One region of the Brevibacillus sp. FW301-21C12A genome, then DNA from elsewhere that is predicted to be linked to it. Evidence: riboswitches for the same ligand, from Rfam matches in the RefSeq annotation. Region 1 holds a riboswitch; each other region holds the start of a gene.
What was found. Region 1 has a riboswitch for S-adenosylmethionine ahead of AC3WQH_RS22520 (sugar ABC transporter substrate-binding protein). Riboswitches for the same ligand answer to the same signal wherever they lie in the genome.

Region 1 (5,706 bases):
GCACATCGGCGCGGCAAACAAGGTTGTTTTGGCGCACATGCCGGCAGAAGAAGCGCGGCAAATCGTGTTGCAGCTCGTCGGCGAGGAGGAGACGCCCGCTTTCATGGAAAAGCTGGCCGAAATCCGCAAAGTCGGCTATGCCGTCAGCTTCGCGGAACGGACGGAAAATACGGCTTCGGTCGCGGCACCTGTTTTTGATTACACGCAAAAAGTAATTGGCGCTTTGAGCATCGGCATCGTCACCTTCGATTTGAAAGAAGAGCGGTTGAATTATTTGATCGAGCGCGTGAAGGACGTCGCCCGCAAAACGTCGCAGCGGCTGGGGAAGATGTAGCTTTGCGATGTCTATATGCTGGAAATTTTTCTGCTATATGAAAAATATGGTCGAAAGCTCCTGGCGAGACTGTCAGCCCGAATGATCGGGGGCAGTCTTTTTGGGGCCAGTGACGGTTTGTGCTTTACGGGCAAAGCTTTTCGCATAATTACTGCCAAAACTTTACATAGTAACAGGAGGAAACGGTTGGGGCAGGAGGCGTTTTTGCGTGGAACTGTTCAGTGAGAGCTTGATTGTAGTCGGGCGTGTATTTACGATTTTGCCGCTGCTGTTGATCGTGACGCTGTTCATGGGAAAGCGTTCGATTGGCGAGCTGCCTGTCTTTGATTTCATGATTATCATCACGCTAGGCTCCGTGACCGGGGCCGATATTGCCGAGCCGAATGTCCACCACATTCCCATTGCGGTAGCGATTGTGGCGCTCGGGGTGCTGCAACGCGTCGTGTCCCAGTGGTCGATTGTGTCCAGGCGCTTCGGCAAAATGGTCACGTTTGAGCCAACGGTCGTTTTTTACAACGGAGAGTTTCTCGTCCCTCAACTGAAAAAGATACGCTATTCGCTCGATAACGTACTGCAAATGCTGCGGGAAAAAGACATTTTTGACCTGTCGGAGATTGAGATGGCGATCATCGAGGCCAATGGCCGACTGACTGTCCTGAAAAAATCTGCGCAGCAGCCAGTGACGAGACAAGACCTGCAAATCCGGACTGCCTCGACGGGCCTCTCCCTGCCTGTGATCGTCGAAGGGAAAATATGTAAAGAGGCGCTGAAGTACCGCGAACGGGACGAAGGCTGGCTTTTGCAGGAGCTGAAAAAAAGCGGCGTCGCCATCGAGCAGGTTTTTCTCGCCACATTGAATCGGCAAAACGACTTGCTGTTTTTTGAGAAACATCCGGACAATCCGCAGCGGGTTCCGCCCGTTCAGCATTGAGAGGAAGGCAGACAGCATGCAGCGTACAGGCGCGCCAGGCTATCATTCAAGGAAGCGTGTATTTTGCCGATTTCATTTATTAAAAATATTTTATCAATTAAAAATCATTTTAGAGGATAAGTGTGGTTGTCATCTCAATCAGGGAGGAATGACCATGCTTGTTTTCAAGGCGATGGAGCAATGTTCGGTGGCGGAGGCCGTTTTGGCGTACAACAGAGGGTTTTCCGGCTATTTTTTCGACCAGTCCAAAACGCCGGACACGCTTATCTGGAAAATGGGGAAGGAGGAACTTTCGCCCGCGCATTCGCTGGTTGCGTTTGTAAATGGCGAGCCGGCCGGAATCGTGCTGAACGGGATATGGAACAGAGGCGGGCGAAAAATCGGCTGGAACGGAGGGACAGGGGTGGCGCCGAAGCACAGGCGCAGCGGAGTCGGGCAAGCGTTGATCGAAGCGACGTTGCAGATTTACCGCGAGCAGGGCGTGGAGCTTGCGGCGCTGGTCGCCATTCGCGAGAACGTGCAGGCGGGCGGCTACGCGCTGTACAGGCGGATTTTTGATGAACAGGGAAGGCAAACGACTGCCTTGCTGTTTCAGTGTGAAGCCAGTCCCGGACGAGCAGACCGGGAGGCGATTGTCGCAAGCGCACTGGCCCATGTGTTTGCTCCGCTGGACCAGGAGCTTCATCGCCTCACCGTCAATTTGCCCGTCGCAAATGAGGCAACCACCCGAATTTTGCAAAGTGCGGGCTTTTCCACGCTGGCCGAGCAGGTTTTCATGACCAGGCCACTCGCCTAGCTGCTACTGCGGCTGATGGTACGGAAACGTAATCGTGAACTTGGTGCCGACCTTCGGCTTGCTCGACACGCTCACAGAACCGCCAAACGTGTGAATGACGTGATAGGAATAAGTCAGGCCGAGTCCGGTCCCGCTCGTTTTGGTAGAAAAATAGATCGTGCCAAGTCGTCTGATCTGGCCCTCGTCCATCCCGATGCCGTTGTCCTTGATGACGAGCAGGGCGTTGTTTTTTTCGATGAACAACGACAGGGAGACTTTCCCTTTGGCCGTCTCCGCGCATGCCTCGATGGCGTTTTTGATAAAGTTGACCAGCACCTGCTTGAACTCGTCGGGATTGGCCATGATCGTGACGGGCTTTTCATAAGCTTGCAGCTCCAACTCGACGTTGTTCATGTTGGCAAACGGCAGCATGACCTCGCGGACGACATGGAGCTGCTCGCATACGTCGATCAGCTCGGTGCGCTCCTTGAGCGGCTTGGACAGCGCCAGGTACTCCGTCAAAATCGCTTCCGTGCGCTGAATCTCGTCCATGCTGATGCGAATGTACTGATCGGTTTTCGCAATGTTTCCCGGGTCCTCCTGGATCAGGCGCAAAAATCCTTTGACGGCCGTGAGCGGGTTTCGCACCTCGTGCGCCAGTGAAGCGGCGACGTGGCTCATCGTCTCGATTTTTTCGTTTTGGGCATGGCGAATGAACAATTCCTTGTCTGATACGCATTTGCTAAATAACGACATCAACAGCCAGATGCCGACAAAATTTTGAACGGGAATCACAAGCACATGATAGGGAAGCTGATGGGATACATAGGTGGGAAAATTGAGATAGGTCAACCCCAAATCTATCAGGGAAAAAAGCGCACCCGTCAAAAGAGTAAACAGTGTTTTCCGATAACTGGCTTTGTAGCGTTGATATATCAGGAGGGAGATTGCAAACGTGGCGGCCATTACGAGCATGGCGACCCAGGTGCCTTCGCCGCCCAGATAAAAGCGGTACAGCGCTGATTCGATCAGCACGATCAAGGCGATTCGTACTCCGCCGTAGATCAGAGCGAAAAAGACGATGACGTGCCTGATGTCGAAAATGATTCCTTCGTTGACGCTCGAAGCGAAGGTCATCGCCAGAAACATGCAGACAGAGCTGGTTACGAGAATAAAGCAACGGCTATAGTTACGCATCCGGTCGCGGTAATAGATGTTGAACAAAACAAACGGTGTCAAGGCAAAAAACATTTGCAAGATTAGTTCTTTTAGTAGACTCATTAGACATCCCCATCGCAAATTTGCATGGCTTTTGCTTCAATCTACAAGGTTTCGACAAGACCTTACATAATTCCTCCAAAATTTGGACATCGAGTTGGGATTATTTTGGAGGACAAAAGCTTCAAAAACCCAGTTGACAGATGGGTAAAACAAGGATTATAGTCTGTATATATTAATACAAACGTTGCGAAAATAAAAACTACTCTTATCCAGAGAAGGCTGAGGGAATGGCCCTATGATGCCCGGCAACCTAGCTGGCAAGATCACCGTCTTGCGAGCCAAGGTGCTAACTCCAACAGGTAGCGATACCTGACAGATAAGAGGCGCGAATCTTGTCGATCAAGCCTCTTTCATCTGTTGAAAGAGGCTTTTCCTATTGGAAGGGCGTAGCCTCCTCAGCTTGAAGCTCAGCAGGAAGAAAGAAAAAGGGGGATTTTTCGATGAAAAAGAGACTGGGTCTTGTCACATCAATCGTACTGGCTGCGTCGCTGGCCTTGACCGCTTGCGGCGGGGGAGCGGACACCCAAAATCAGGCGGGAAGCGGCGCTTCCGGCGGCGAGAAGGCGAAGCGCATTGCCTTGATTATGCGCCAAAACGTCGGCACGTTTTCTGCCCAATACATTAACGGCGTGAAGCAGGAAGTCGAGAAAAACGGCGGCGAGCTGACCGTATTCAACGCAGATACCGATTTGTCGAAAATGGCCTCCAACCTCGACGCTGCGGTGAACCAAAATTTTGACGGCATCCTGATTGACCACGGTACGGCGGAAGCGCTGCAGCAAGGCACGCAAAAAGCGGTCGACAAAAAGATCCCGGTCGTGCTGTTCGACACCGATATCAAGCTGCCGGGCGTCCCTGTCGTCGAGCAAGATGACAACAAGCTGGCCGAGTTGAGCCTGGAAAAGCTGGCTGCCGATACGGGCGGCAAAGGCAACATCGTGAAAATTTGGGTAGCGGGCTTTGCGCCGATGGAAAAGCGCCAGGTAACGTATGAAGCATTCCTGAAAAAATACCCGGATATCAAGGAAATCGCCGCGTTTGGCTCGGCAACGAACAACACCGCGCTGGATACGCAAGCGCAGATGGAAGCGATTTTGAAAAAGTATCCGAACAAAGGCGACATTACAGCCGTATGGGCATCGTGGGATGAATTTGCCAAAGGGGCAACCCGTGCGATCCAGCAAGCAGGACGCACCGAGATCAAGGTGTACGGCATCGACCTGAGCGACGAAGACTTGCAACTGATCCAGGAGCCAAACTCTCCTTGGGTCGCGACAGCAGCGGTAGATCCGTCGAATATCGGACGCATTCACGCGCAGACCGTTTTCCAAAAAATGAAAGGCGAGCAAGTGCCAGACAGCGTGAAGCTGAATCCGGTGCTGGTCAAACAGGAAGACTTGCCAAAGGATAAAAAAGTAACGATGGGCGATCTGTCCCAATACGTACAAGAGTGGGGCAAGTAAGCAAATAGAGCTGGTTGGTTTGGCTATTCCCGTTGCTTTTGTCAACGGGAATCTTGTTTATTTAGGGGGGGCGAAAAGTGTCCAGCTTGCAGATGAAAGGGATTGTGAAGCAGTTTTCCGGCGTGCCTGCGTTGCGCTCCGTCGATTTTGAAGTCAAGGCTGGCGAGGTGCACGCGCTGCTCGGAGCGAACGGAGCGGGAAAAAGCACGCTGATGAAAATTCTTACAGGCGCGTATCAGCCGGATGGCGGCAGCATCGCGATTGACGGCAAGGACGTCTCGATCCAATCGCCGCAGGATGCGAAAGCGTTGGGCATCCAGTGCGTCTACCAGGAAGTCGATACGGCGCTGATCCCGTATTTGAGCGTGACGGAAAACATTTTGCTCGACCAGATCGTGTCCAAAAGCAGCAAGGGACTCATGAACTGGCAAGGGCTGCACAAGGAAGCGGAGAGCATTTTGCAAAGCTTCGGCTTTTCCATCCCTGTGCGCATGCTCGTCGAGGAATGTACGCTGTCCGAAAAGCAACTGATCTTGATTGCCCGCGCGACCGTGCAAAAAGCGAAGTACGTCATTTTTGACGAACCGACAGCCCCGTTGAGCACGAAGGAGAGCGAGCGGCTGTTTCTCATTATCGACCAGTTGAAAAAAGCAGGCGTCGGGATCATCTACATTTCCCATCGGCTGCCGGAAATTTTCGAAATCTGCGACCGGATCACGGTCATGCGCGACGGTCAACTGATTGCCACGAGCGAGACGGCCGCTACTACGATGGATGAAGTCATCGGGAACATGCTGGGCAAAAGCTTCGAGGAAGAGTTCCCGAAAGTGGAGCTGCCGATTGGCGAAGTGATCCTGGAAGCGGCCGGAGTGGCTGGCGGCAAGGTGCGCGGTGCGGATGTGAGCGTTCGCGAGGGCGAGAT
Region 2 (5,706 bases), on a different contig from region 1:
GTAGCCGAGCACGACACTCATCTGGGAAACGAGCTTCTCGGCGCGGTCGATCGTTTCCTCCAGCGTTCGCAACTGTCGCTCCAGGTCGTTGCGACGGCGCTTCAGGTTGTTTTCCCGCTCGCGGTAGATGGACAGCTCCACCTGTATCCGGCTCGCTTCCTCGTAGGCGATGCGAATGTCGTCTTCCGTGTACATGTGGAAGTTGCGGCTTACCTGAACGAGCCTGTTGCGCGACTTTCGATAGGCCAGCTCCAGCGCATCGACCTTTTGGATGACCTTCGAGATCTCCTGCCGAAGCTCGTGCAAGTCAAACTTCAACGAGTTGCCTTGCTGTCTGGCACTTTCGGCTATATCAAAAATTTGGGTTTTACTCGTTTCCACAGTTTCAATGGTTCTCTTAATCACCCCATCCAGCACGCTGATGTCGATCACTTTGTTCATGATTGCTCTCCTTCGAACTCTTTTTTCGCTTTCGTGAACAACTGATGGAGTTTGACCTCATCTACATCTCGCAGGCCCACATCATTTCGTGGAATGGCGAACGGATCTACTCCCCTTTTGACAAAACCGGGTGTAGAAGTAAAGACATATCCGTAGCCTGCCTGTCGCGCTGTCTCCAGTACGATGGGATTCGTGTAGCCAAAAGGCAATGAAATCGTTTTTATCTCCCGGCCCATCCATTTGTTCAAGCCTGCACGAGACATACTGAAATCAACGTAGAGCCGATCCCTGTATTCTTTCTCATTTTCCAGTCGTTGTAAATCCTGCAAATAGACGGGAGCCGTCTCTGGCCCCATCTCTCCCCATTCATTCCGCGCTTCCTCTTCGTGCAGGCTGTACGTATGCGAACCGATATCAGCCAGCCCAGAGTGAAGCATTTCCATGACTTGTTGACGCGTAAGTGGCGTCGTCATGTTCTCCCGTTTTCGATCGGCTACATCTCGCAAGCGCCCTGCGATCACGAAGTTCACTGACGGGTAGCCGTATGTACGTAAGGTGGGAAAAGCCTTCGTGTAATAACTCTCATAGCCGTCGTCAAAGGTAATCAGGACAGCATTTTCGGTCGGCAAGCTCCCTGTATCCACAAAATGCAAAAACTCATCCAACGAGATCGGCTGCAAGTCGTTTTCGTGCAAAAACGACATATGTTTTGCAAATTGCTCAGGCGAAATGACGTAGCGCTGGCCTGATGCATCCGTGACATGGTGATACGTCAGGACGACTACCTGATTGTTATACCACTTTTTCGGCTTTACCGTTGCTTTTTCGTTCTGCGTGACGTTTGGCTCAGCAATTTCCGCCTCGCTTATGCTTATAGACGTATCTACTTGGGGAAAAGGTTGCACTTTTTGGGCATTCTTTTTTGATTGGTAAAATTCACCAATCCCCAATGCAGACATAACCAGCAATAAAGAAATAACAAATACGGTCAGGAAGAGCCTTTTGTTCGGCAAAGAAACCCCTCCTCTACTTCCTCACTAGGAGATTCGACACAGTCCTACATTTCCCCTTCGCTTAAAGCCCACCAATAACTGGAAAATTTTCCCCGTAATAAAAAAAGAGCCCAGTAGCTTTACCAGGCTCTTTCTTTGTCGTTCTTATTTTGCCAGTTGCGCAGCTTCTTGCTTCAGAACTTCTGCTTTGTCTGTTTGCTCCCAAGGAACCTTCAGGTCATTGCGTCCAAAGTGGCCATAAGCCGCTGTTTGTTTGTAGATAGGGCGACGCAGGTCGAGCTGCTTGATGATGCCAGCCGGACGCAGGTCGAAGTGTTTGCGCACCAGTTTCACCAGATCTTCTTCGGAAACGGTTCCTGTACCAAAAGTATCAACAGCGATGGATACAGGCTGCGCTACACCGATTGCGTAAGCCACTTGCACTTCGCATTTGTCAGCCAGGCCAGCAGCCACAATGTTTTTCGCTACGTAACGAGCAGCGTAAGCGCCGGAGCGGTCTACTTTTGTCGGATCTTTACCGGAGAACGCGCCGCCGCCGTGACGAGCGTAGCCACCGTAAGTGTCTACGATGATTTTGCGGCCAGTCAGACCAGCGTCCCCTTGAGGTCCGCCGATTACGAAGCGGCCAGTCGGGTTGATGAAGTATTTGGTATCAGCGTCCAGCAGCTCAGCCGGAACAACTGGTTTGATAACTTGCTCGATGAGGTCTTGCTTGATTTGCTCCAAGGTAGTCTCAGGAGCGTGTTGAGTCGAAATCACGATGGTGTCGATGCGAACTGGCTTGTCCCCATCGTACTCAACCGTTACTTGCGTTTTGCCGTCAGGACGCAGGTAGGCGAGTGTGCCGTTTTTGCGAACTTCAGTCAAGCGGCGAGCCAGCTTGTGAGACATGCTGATCGGCAGCGGCATCAGCTCAGGTGTTTCGTTGCAAGCAAAGCCGAACATCAGACCTTGGTCACCTGCACCGATCGCTTCGATCTCAGCGTCGGTCATTTTGCCTTCGCGCGCTTCCAAAGCCTGGTCTACGCCGAGAGCGATGTCAGCGGATTGCTCGCCGATCGCAGTGATTACGCCGCAAGTGTCAGCGTCAAAGCCGAACTTCGCACGATCATAACCGATCTCACGGATCGTTTCGCGCACCAGCTTTTGGATGTCCACGTACGTGTTGGTGGTGATTTCACCGGCTACGAGAACCAGCCCGGTAGTTACGGAAGTTTCGCAAGCTACGCGAGCGTTTGGATCCTTGGCCAAAATGGCGTCCAGGATGGAGTCGGAAATTTGGTCACAAATTTTATCCGGATGTCCTTCGGTTACAGACTCAGATGTGAACAGACGACGACCTTTTTGCAAAGCCATGAGAAAATACCTCCTTTGACCTCATACAAATAGTTTGGTAGCCGAGTCAGGATTTTATCGACGTAAACGCAAATAAAAAACCTTTTCCATCTTTTGGAGGAAAAGGTTTGAGCGCTTTTAGCTTCCTTCATCCTCTTATCGGCCAGAACAGATTTCCGTCCTGCTGGTTAGCACCGCTCCAGACGGTTGCCGGGCTTCATAGGGCCAGTCCCTCCGCCTGCTCTGGATAAGAGTATCCATTACGGATTATAGAATAATTGTTTTTTGAGGTGGTGTCAATAGACTTTTGCCAGAGCACCTCTTTGGCCGAAATCGCCCTGTACAAAACGCTGTTGGAATCGCCTGCGGGAAGCGTCTGAGGTGATCGAAGCCGCGTTTTCACAAGGACGATATAGCCATGCCATGCGTCTGTCGAACGCAAAGCGGAAAATTTTTTCTTACACTTGATACGATTTGGCGATTAATACAACAACCTCGGCCCGCGTAGCGCTGCCCTGTGGCTTGAAGAGCGAACCGTATCCGTTTAGCCAGTTTCTTGCCGTCAAAGCGCCGATCGCCGGTGCTGCCCAATGGCCGGCCGGAACATCGCGATAGCTCGGTGCGCTGCTGCTGTTCAGAGCCACGCCCTTCGCCCTGGCGATCATCGCGGCCATTTCCGCCCGCGAAACAGCTTGGTCAGGCTTGATCTGACTGTTTGGATACCCCTTCAAGACTCCGAGCTGATAAGCCACTCCAAGGGTGTTGTACGCCCAGTGCTTTTTTGGCAAATCAGAAAACACTTCCCGTCCGGAATACGCGCTGGCTACCTTCGAGCCGGTTGCGCGCATCGCCTGCAGCAGCATTGTGGCAAACTGCGCACGAGTTACTGCCTCGTTAGGCTTGAACGTCGCATCGCCGAAGCCTTGGACAATTCCTTTGGAGCTCAGCCTGGCGATCTCTGTGCGCGCCCAATGGTCGGAAATATCCCGATACCCCGAGACGAGGGGCTGCTGCGTAACTGTCAATTTGTACGCATCGTACTTGAACGGAATGCCGCTGTTCAGGCGCACGTAATACTTGCCTTTTGGCAACCGCAGGCTGAAAATCTCGCTGCCCCGATCGGACAGCTCAGCCACTTCGTTTGTCGAAGCGAGCGCGTAGTTCATGTTTTTCTCGCTGTAAAGAGCGATGCGAAAACCGCTGGATACCGGAATAAACGGGGCTCGAATCGTGACGTACGAGTCTGTATTGAGCGTAAATTGAAACCAATCTGCATCCGAAGCCGTCGGAATCGTTCCGGTCATGACCCCTCCAGCGGCGAGCGGCGACGCCCTGCTGTACGTATCATTCGGCTCGTTCAAATCTTTTTTCAGCGGGGTGAACCCGAGATCCAGGCGATATTCGCCGTTCACCGCATTTTGCTGATACTCGCTGACCCGAATGTAGTATTTTCCCGGGGAGACTTCCTTGCTCGCACGCTCCGACGGATTATCGCGGTCGACGTTGTCGTAGAGCGGGTCCCAAACCGTATTTTTTCCGGTTTCCTGCTTTCCTATGGCAAGCACCAGGTCCACCCGCTTGTTGTCGGGAGTCACCGTCACATCCATATGCCCGTATTCGCGGACGTAGTAGGAGAACCAGTCCTGGTCGCCCTCCTGGTGGAAGTTGCCCGTGACGCTGATCTGGTTGCCTACCAGCGGCCTTGCCGTCGCCATCGTATCGTTTGGCTCATTGCGGTCCGGGTTGATCGTGAACTTGCTCGTCAGCACGTAGGCAAACGAGTTGACGCCGCCGTTTCGCATCAGCTTGATGTTCATCCTGCCCGCTTTTGCCGGGACGGTAACGGTATCCCCGTTTCCAAAATACTGCGTAATCGGCGTTCGGTTTTCCGGGTAAAAGGTAGCCGCCATGGCGGAGGATACCCCGGAGTTAATCGTCGCCGTAAAGCTGACTTTTCCGTCATACGGCACATCCATTTTAAACCAGTCTACCGTGTCGTTTGGCCCCAGGTTGCCGCGTATTTGCTGTTCGATAGGGAATGCTTTGGCTCGCTGCAAAGAGTTGTTCGGCTCCAAAAAGTCGCCGGAGAGCGCGCTGCGCACTGCCTTGTTCACGTCCAGCAATCCGTAGCCTGTTTGCCGGTCCCAGCCGCTCTCGCCGAGGTCTGTAGCTGTCTGGTAAAGCATTTGCCTCACATCCAGCGCCGTCAGTTTTGGATAGCGGGCCAAAATCAGGGCCGCCGCTCCCGCTACTTGAGGCGCTGCCGCTGACGTACCGGAAAACGATCCGTACTTTCCGCCCAGCTTCGTCGTATATACGTTAAGCCCCGGCGCCACAATGTTTAACTCAGGCCCCGTATTCGATTGATAAATCGCCTGGTTTTTCCCATTCACGGCCCCAACCGCAACGACTGTCGGGTAGGCAGCCGGATAGGCGACGCGGCTTGCTTCGTTTCCGCTGGCAGCGACGAGGACGGCTCCGCTTCTCTCCGCACGGTCAATGGCCTCTTTCAAGGAGCGGGAATAGGACAGGCTGCTGAACGACATCAGGATAACTTTGGCTCCCCTGTCGAGCGCTGTATTGATCCCCTTCGCAATCATGTCCACATTCGTCACTGCATCTTTGTTCAAAATTTTGATCGGCAAAATCCGGGCGTTCCAGACTACCCCTGATACCCCGATCCCGTTGTTGCCTTTTGCAGCGAGAACCCCGATGACTTCTGTCCCGTGCCCGTTGTCATCCTGCGCCGATTTCCCCGGGTTGACCAGATTGACACCCGGCAGCAGATTCCCCTTCAAGTCAGGGTGATTGTAGTCCGCTCCGGAATCGAGCACGGCAATCGTAATCGCCTGGTTGCTGTTGACTACAGGCCACGCCTTGTCGGCCTTGATCTGGCTGATGTGCAACTGATTGCTCA
Region 3 (5,706 bases), on a different contig from region 1:
TTTTTGCTCCACGAGTGGTCCTCCTTCAGTTGAAACAAACAAGGGTATATCCGCCTGACGTCTATACCCTTGTCCTGTTTCAAGCGCTTGTTATTGGGTAATTTCGCGGTTCCAGCGATCAATCCACGCCTTGGAATGCTCGTTGACGAACTTCATGTCCAGCTTGCGCAGCTTGTTCACTGTCTCTTCGCCGTAAGTCACGCCTTTTGCTTCTTCGGCTGTCAGCTCCACAGACGTGTTTACAGGAGAGTCTACTTTTGCTTTCGCTGTTTTCTCCTGAACTTCCTTGCTCAACTGATAGTTGATGAAGTCCTCGGCCAGTTGCTTGTTTTTGCTGCCTTTGACGATGTTGACGGTGTTCATTACGGCGTAGCCACCGCTTGCCGGAGCGACGAATACCGCTTCTGGCACGGCTGCCTGGATGTCTTTGAAGTACATTTCCATGATCGGACCCACTGCGATTTCTTCCTGGCTGAACATGTTCACGTACTCGGAAGTTTTGTCGTAATACTTCACAACGCCTTTATTCGCTTCTTTCATTTTTGCAAACGCCTGGTCTTCGTTAAACTCTGCGCTACCTGCTACCATCGAAGCGCTGTCGAGAATCATCGGGCCTGTGGTGGACGTGATGTTCGGCAGTGTCAGCTTGCCTGCCAACTCAGGGCTCCACAGGTCTTTCCAATCTTTGATCTCGGTTGTGACCAGCTTCGGATTGTAGGCAATCCCGAATTGTCCGATCGTGTAGGCTGGACCGTAGTCCTCGCCCAGCGGCGCTTTGGCGATATCGTAAATCTGGTTCAGGTTCGGAATGCGACTGCGGTCGATTTTTTCAAATACGCCGCTGTCGATTCCTTGCTGCGCATAGTAGTCGGAGAGATAGATCAGATCGACGTCGGAACTGCCTTGGCGGATTTTGTTCAGACGCTCGGCGTTGTTTCCGATTTCGAGCACGATTTTCACGTTGTGCTCTTTTTCAAATGGTTCGTAGATTTCTTTGCGGAAAAAGTCTTCAGAAAAGCCCCATGTAGAGATTACCAGCTTTTGCGGCTCGCCTTTGGCAGCTTCGCCTGCTGCTCCCTCCTGCGTTTTGTCGCTGCTGCCGCAGCCTGCAAGCACCAGAGACAGCATGGAAGCAGAAAGTATTCCTGTCAGCATTTTTTTCATCGTAATGTTCCTCCCGTTCGGCTTATAAATGACGAATGATTCCATCTCATAGAATGAAGTGTTTTCTCGTTTTTATACTGCGTGTCGTGAAACCCCCTACTGTTTCCCTCGTTCGGTGATTTTATTCATCAACCACCCCCTTTGCAAAGCGTTGAGAAGCTGAAAAAGAAAAAAGAAAAGCACCCTTGAATAGAACGATACATTCTAAACAAGAGCACTTTTCTTCGTAAACAAAGAGAAGCGACACCCGTTTCACACCATTTTCACGGTCTTCCCTTGAGATAAATCAAAAGGGAAAATCCGAACGAATGGGGCAAGTATTTAATTTTCCGAGCCGCTCACAATCACATTCGTGATCGCCCACTGCGTAGGCGCGTCATAGTCTCTTAGCACAGCTTCCAGCTTCAGACCCATCTCTTCTTCCAGCCGTTCTTTCAGTTTCCTCTTATAAAGAAGAGACATGCGAAAATCGACTTCGAGCTTCAGGGCCGGGGCTTCGCCTTCAAGCGCGGCAGAGCGCGGTGAACGGCGATGCTTGGCGTGGAAGGTAATCAACTGATTCTCAATGGTCACTCTCAGCAAAGTCGTTCCAAATCCGAACAACTCTTTCGCTATCTCATTATAAATGGCAGACAGCTTTTTTCTCGTTTCATTCGTGTCTGTTAAACTCATGACATCACCCGCGAGAGCTGTTATCGGATTCGTTGCTCCCATTATACATATGATTTCTGGCTAGAGCAAGCAAACATTCGTATTTAGATCATTTTTACATTTTTCAGTCAAAAATTCGTTCGGAAAAACAATTGACAGGTCGAAATCGGCAAGCTATAATCCAACTAACCTAATATGAATTGTAGGCAATTTGCTTTGACCGAATTTCATAAGCCACTTCTCTTATAAAGAGAGGTCGAGGGACTGGCCCTATGACACCTCGGCAACCTATCCCACCGATATGGTGCCAAATCCAGCGGAAATCAATTCCGACAGATAAGAGAGGCATTGACCACTGTGAATGTTGCATGCGCAGTTACAAGCCTCTTCTTAGCGGAAGAGGCTTTTTGTTTTCCCGGTTACTATTTTCAAGATATACAAACACCAAAGAAAAGGGGAATTTTCATGAAAAAAACAGGCTTATTTCTCACTTCGCTTCTGCTAGCTGCTTCTCTCGTTACGGCGTGCGGCGGCAAACAGGAAGCGGCTCCCGCAAACGGTGGAGCTGCTGCTGAACAGCAAACCAAAATCAAGGTCGGCGTGACAGGCGGCCCTCACGAAGAAATTTTCAACAAAGTAAAAGAAGTCGCCAAAGGCCAAGGAATCGACGTGGAGCTGGTCGTGTTCAACGACTATGTGCAACCGAACCAGGCTCTCGATAAAGGCAATCTCGATATGAACAGCTTCCAGACCATCCCGTTCCTGGCCAAGTTCAATCAGGACCACAAAACCAAAATCGTCGAGATCGGCAAAGGCGTAACCTTCCCGATGGGGCTCTACTCCACCAAGCATAAAAAAGTAGAGGACATCCCGGAAGGCGGCGTGGTCGGCATCCAAAACGACCCGACGAACCGCGCCCGCGCTCTGTTGCTCTACCAGGCTGCCGGACTTATCAAGCTCAAAGACGGCGTGAAAGACAACGCGACTCCGCTGGACATCGTGGAAAATCCGAAAAAACTGCAATTCAAGGAGCTGGAGGCAGCGTTTTTGGCTCGCTCGCTCGGCAACGTGGAAGTCGCTTCGATCAACACCAACTTCGCCATGGAAGCAGGCTATTCGCCGAAAAAAGACGCGATCTTCTCGGAAACGTCTGATTCTCCTTACGTCAACATCATCGCCGTCAGAGAAGCAGACAAAGACAACCCGACCTACAAAAAGCTCGTGGACATCTACCGCTCGGAAGAAGTGAAGAAGTTTATCGACGAACACTTTGAAGGAGCCGTGCTGCCGTCCTGGTAAAAACATGCCGGGAACAACCGACAACAAGGAGACACTCGTGATGATACAGCTAACTGATATTCATAAAACGTACAAGGTAGGAGCCAGGCAGGTCGAAGCCTTGAAGGGCGTATCTCTGAACGTGGAAAAAGGGCAAATCTACGGCGTGATCGGCTTTAGCGGAGCGGGGAAAAGTACCCTGCTCCGCACGATCAACCTGTTGGAAAAGCCGACGAGCGGCTCCGTAGTCGTCAACGGGCAAAATCTGCTTGAGCTGAAGGAAAAAGAACTGCGCCAGGCGCGCAAAAAGATCGGCATTATTTTTCAGCACTTCAATCTGCTTTCCTCCTACAACGTCTTTGACAACGTGGCGGAAATATTGCGGATGAACCGAGTGCCAAAGGACGTTATCAAGCGCAAGGTAGAAGACTTGCTGCGCCTCGTCGGTCTGGCGGACAAGGCAAACGCCTATCCTTCCCAACTGTCCGGCGGGCAAAAGCAACGGGTAGGCATTGCCCGGGCACTCGCCACCGATCCGGAAATTTTGCTGTGCGACGAAGCGACATCTGCTCTCGACCCGCAGACGACCGAATCGATCTTGGAGCTTTTGCTCGACATTAACCGCAAGTTCAATCTGACAATCGTGCTGATTACCCACGAAATGCAGGTTATCAAAAAAATATGCGACCAGGTCGCGATCATGGAAAACGGCGTCATCATCGAGCAAGGGACTGTGCTTGATATTTTCAGCAATCCGCAGCAGCAGACGACGCGCAATTTCATCAAGACGATTTTTGACGATGAAGTGCCGGGTGAAATTTTGGCCAAAATCAAGCCGTCCGGGCCTGTCTCGAAAATACTTCGCGTAGCTTTTCGCGGGGATGCCGCGCTCGATCCGGTGCTCGGCACGCTGTCCGCGCGTTTTCCGGTCAGCACCAACTTGCTGTACGGCTCGATTACTTCCATTAAAGGAACGGCGCTGGGCATTCTGCTGCTGCATATCTCCGGGGAGGAACGGGCGATTGAGGACGGCATTGCTTTTCTGCGCGAATCGGTTTACAGAGTGGACATCGTCGAACGAGAGGAGGGCACGCACTCATGGACCGCCTTACTGAAATGATTCCTGTCTTCGGACAGTCCTTGCAGGAAACTGTCATCATGGTGGGCATCGCGCTGTTCATTGCGACGCTCATCGGCATTCCGCTGGGGATTCTTCTCGTCGTTACCCAGGGCAACCATCTGTTTCCGAACAAATTCATCTACCACGCACTCAATACGATCATCAACATCGTGCGCTCGCTGCCTTTTATCATCCTGATGGTCGCGATCATCCCGTTCACCGAGCTGATCGTCGGTACCTCCATCGGCATCGAGGGCGCCATCGTGCCGTTGATCGTCTACACGGCTCCTTATATTTCCCGCTTGATGGAGACGGCGCTGCACGACGTGGACCGCGGCGTCATCGAGGCGTACCAGGCCATGGGAGCCTCGCGCCGACAAATTATTTTTCGCATCATGCTGCGCGAGGCAAGACCGGGCATCGTGCTCTGCCTGACGATTGCCACCATCGGCCTGATCGGCGCGACCGCGATGGCCGGAGCCGTCGGAGCGGGCGGGCTGGGCGATCTGGCGCTGCGCTACGGCTACCAGCAATGGGATATCGAGGTCATGATAATTACCGTCATCATCCTCGTCGTTTTGGTGCAACTGATCCAGTCGCTCGGCAACTGGGCGGCTCGCAAACTGAAAAAAAGCGCATAGCGAGAAAGCCCTTGGCTGCTGCTGCACGTCAGGGGCTTTCGTTTTGTTTTCTTCTTCCATCCAGCAATGTTCACCGAATGTTTGGTGGAAAAGCTCCAAATATTCATGTACACTTATATGTAACTCAATGAATAGAGAGGGGCTACTCAAATCACATGAAAAAACTCATCATGCTGTTGGTCGCCGTTATGCTCGTACTCGCTCCTGGCGGATTCACAGATCACGCCGATGCAAAAGGCTACAAGTCTGGCAAAAAGTCGTTCAATTCCAATACAGCTCCAACGAACACGCAAACTCCAACCAAAGCCGATTCGAATGTAAATGCCTCTACCAATAAAAGCACGACAACCAATACACCGGCAACTGCTGCTCCGACCAAAAGCAGCGGCGGCTTCATGAAAGGCCTTCTCGTCGGTGGACTGGCTGGATTGCTGTTCGGTAGCCTGTTTGGCGACATGGGAGCTTTGGGCGCAATCTTCGGCTTCCTGATTAACATGCTGGCGATTGTGGCTGTGATCGTCCTGATCCGCAAAATCTTCGTCTACTTCAAAACGCAACGCGCGAAGAAACAGGAACTGAACGCATGGAAAAGATAACATTTTCGGAGCAAATGCTCATCAACGCCATCTGCCTGCATGTGGCGAGCAAAAAGCAAGTTCAGCCGCAAGACGTAGAAGTTGAGCTGATGTGGGACGAAGACTACGGCTTTTCCGCTGAAGTTTACGCCAACGGTCGCAAGCAGGTGTTCGTCGAGATCAACCTGATCGAAGCCATCCGCTTCTATCTGGAGACGCAAATGCAACGCAACCCGTACTCTGCGGGTATCGAGCTGGTACTGGATGACGAGGAAGG

Region 2: it holds a riboswitch for S-adenosylmethionine, as region 1 does, so the genes downstream of both, metK (methionine adenosyltransferase) here and AC3WQH_RS22520 (sugar ABC transporter substrate-binding protein) in region 1, are expected to answer to the same signal.
Region 3: it holds a riboswitch for S-adenosylmethionine, as region 1 does, so the genes downstream of both, AC3WQH_RS09765 (MetQ/NlpA family ABC transporter substrate-binding protein) here and AC3WQH_RS22520 (sugar ABC transporter substrate-binding protein) in region 1, are expected to answer to the same signal.

The regions. Positions count from the first base shown of each region.
Region 1 is NZ_JBYTBG010000052.1:22,639-28,344, reverse strand. It holds gene AC3WQH_RS22540 (IclR family transcriptional regulator) at 1-334, shown strand, start outside; gene AC3WQH_RS22535 (DUF421 domain-containing protein) at 543-1,265, shown strand; gene AC3WQH_RS22530 (GNAT family N-acetyltransferase) at 1,420-2,061, shown strand; gene AC3WQH_RS22525 (ATP-binding protein) at 2,065-3,321, opposite strand; SAM riboswitch class I at 3,524-3,644, shown strand; gene AC3WQH_RS22520 (sugar ABC transporter substrate-binding protein) at 3,762-4,784, shown strand; gene AC3WQH_RS22515 (sugar ABC transporter ATP-binding protein) at 4,862-5,706, shown strand, end outside.
Region 2 is NZ_JBYTBG010000046.1:16,846-22,551, forward strand. It holds gene AC3WQH_RS21405 (sensor histidine kinase) at 1-441, opposite strand, end outside; gene AC3WQH_RS21410 (polysaccharide deacetylase family protein) at 438-1,454, opposite strand; gene metK (methionine adenosyltransferase) at 1,599-2,810, opposite strand; SAM riboswitch class I at 2,943-3,043, opposite strand; gene AC3WQH_RS21420 (S8 family peptidase) at 3,248-5,706, opposite strand, start outside.
Region 3 is NZ_JBYTBG010000011.1:91,039-96,744, forward strand. It holds gene AC3WQH_RS09750 (nucleoside hydrolase) at 1-12, opposite strand, end outside; gene AC3WQH_RS09755 (ABC transporter substrate-binding protein) at 91-1,164, opposite strand; gene AC3WQH_RS09760 (hypothetical protein) at 1,486-1,836, opposite strand; SAM riboswitch class I at 2,056-2,158, shown strand; gene AC3WQH_RS09765 (MetQ/NlpA family ABC transporter substrate-binding protein) at 2,281-3,114, shown strand; gene AC3WQH_RS09770 (methionine ABC transporter ATP-binding protein) at 3,155-4,213, shown strand; gene AC3WQH_RS09775 (methionine ABC transporter permease) at 4,192-4,854, shown strand; gene AC3WQH_RS09780 (hypothetical protein) at 5,010-5,450, shown strand; gene AC3WQH_RS09785 (YxcD family protein) at 5,438-5,706, shown strand, end outside.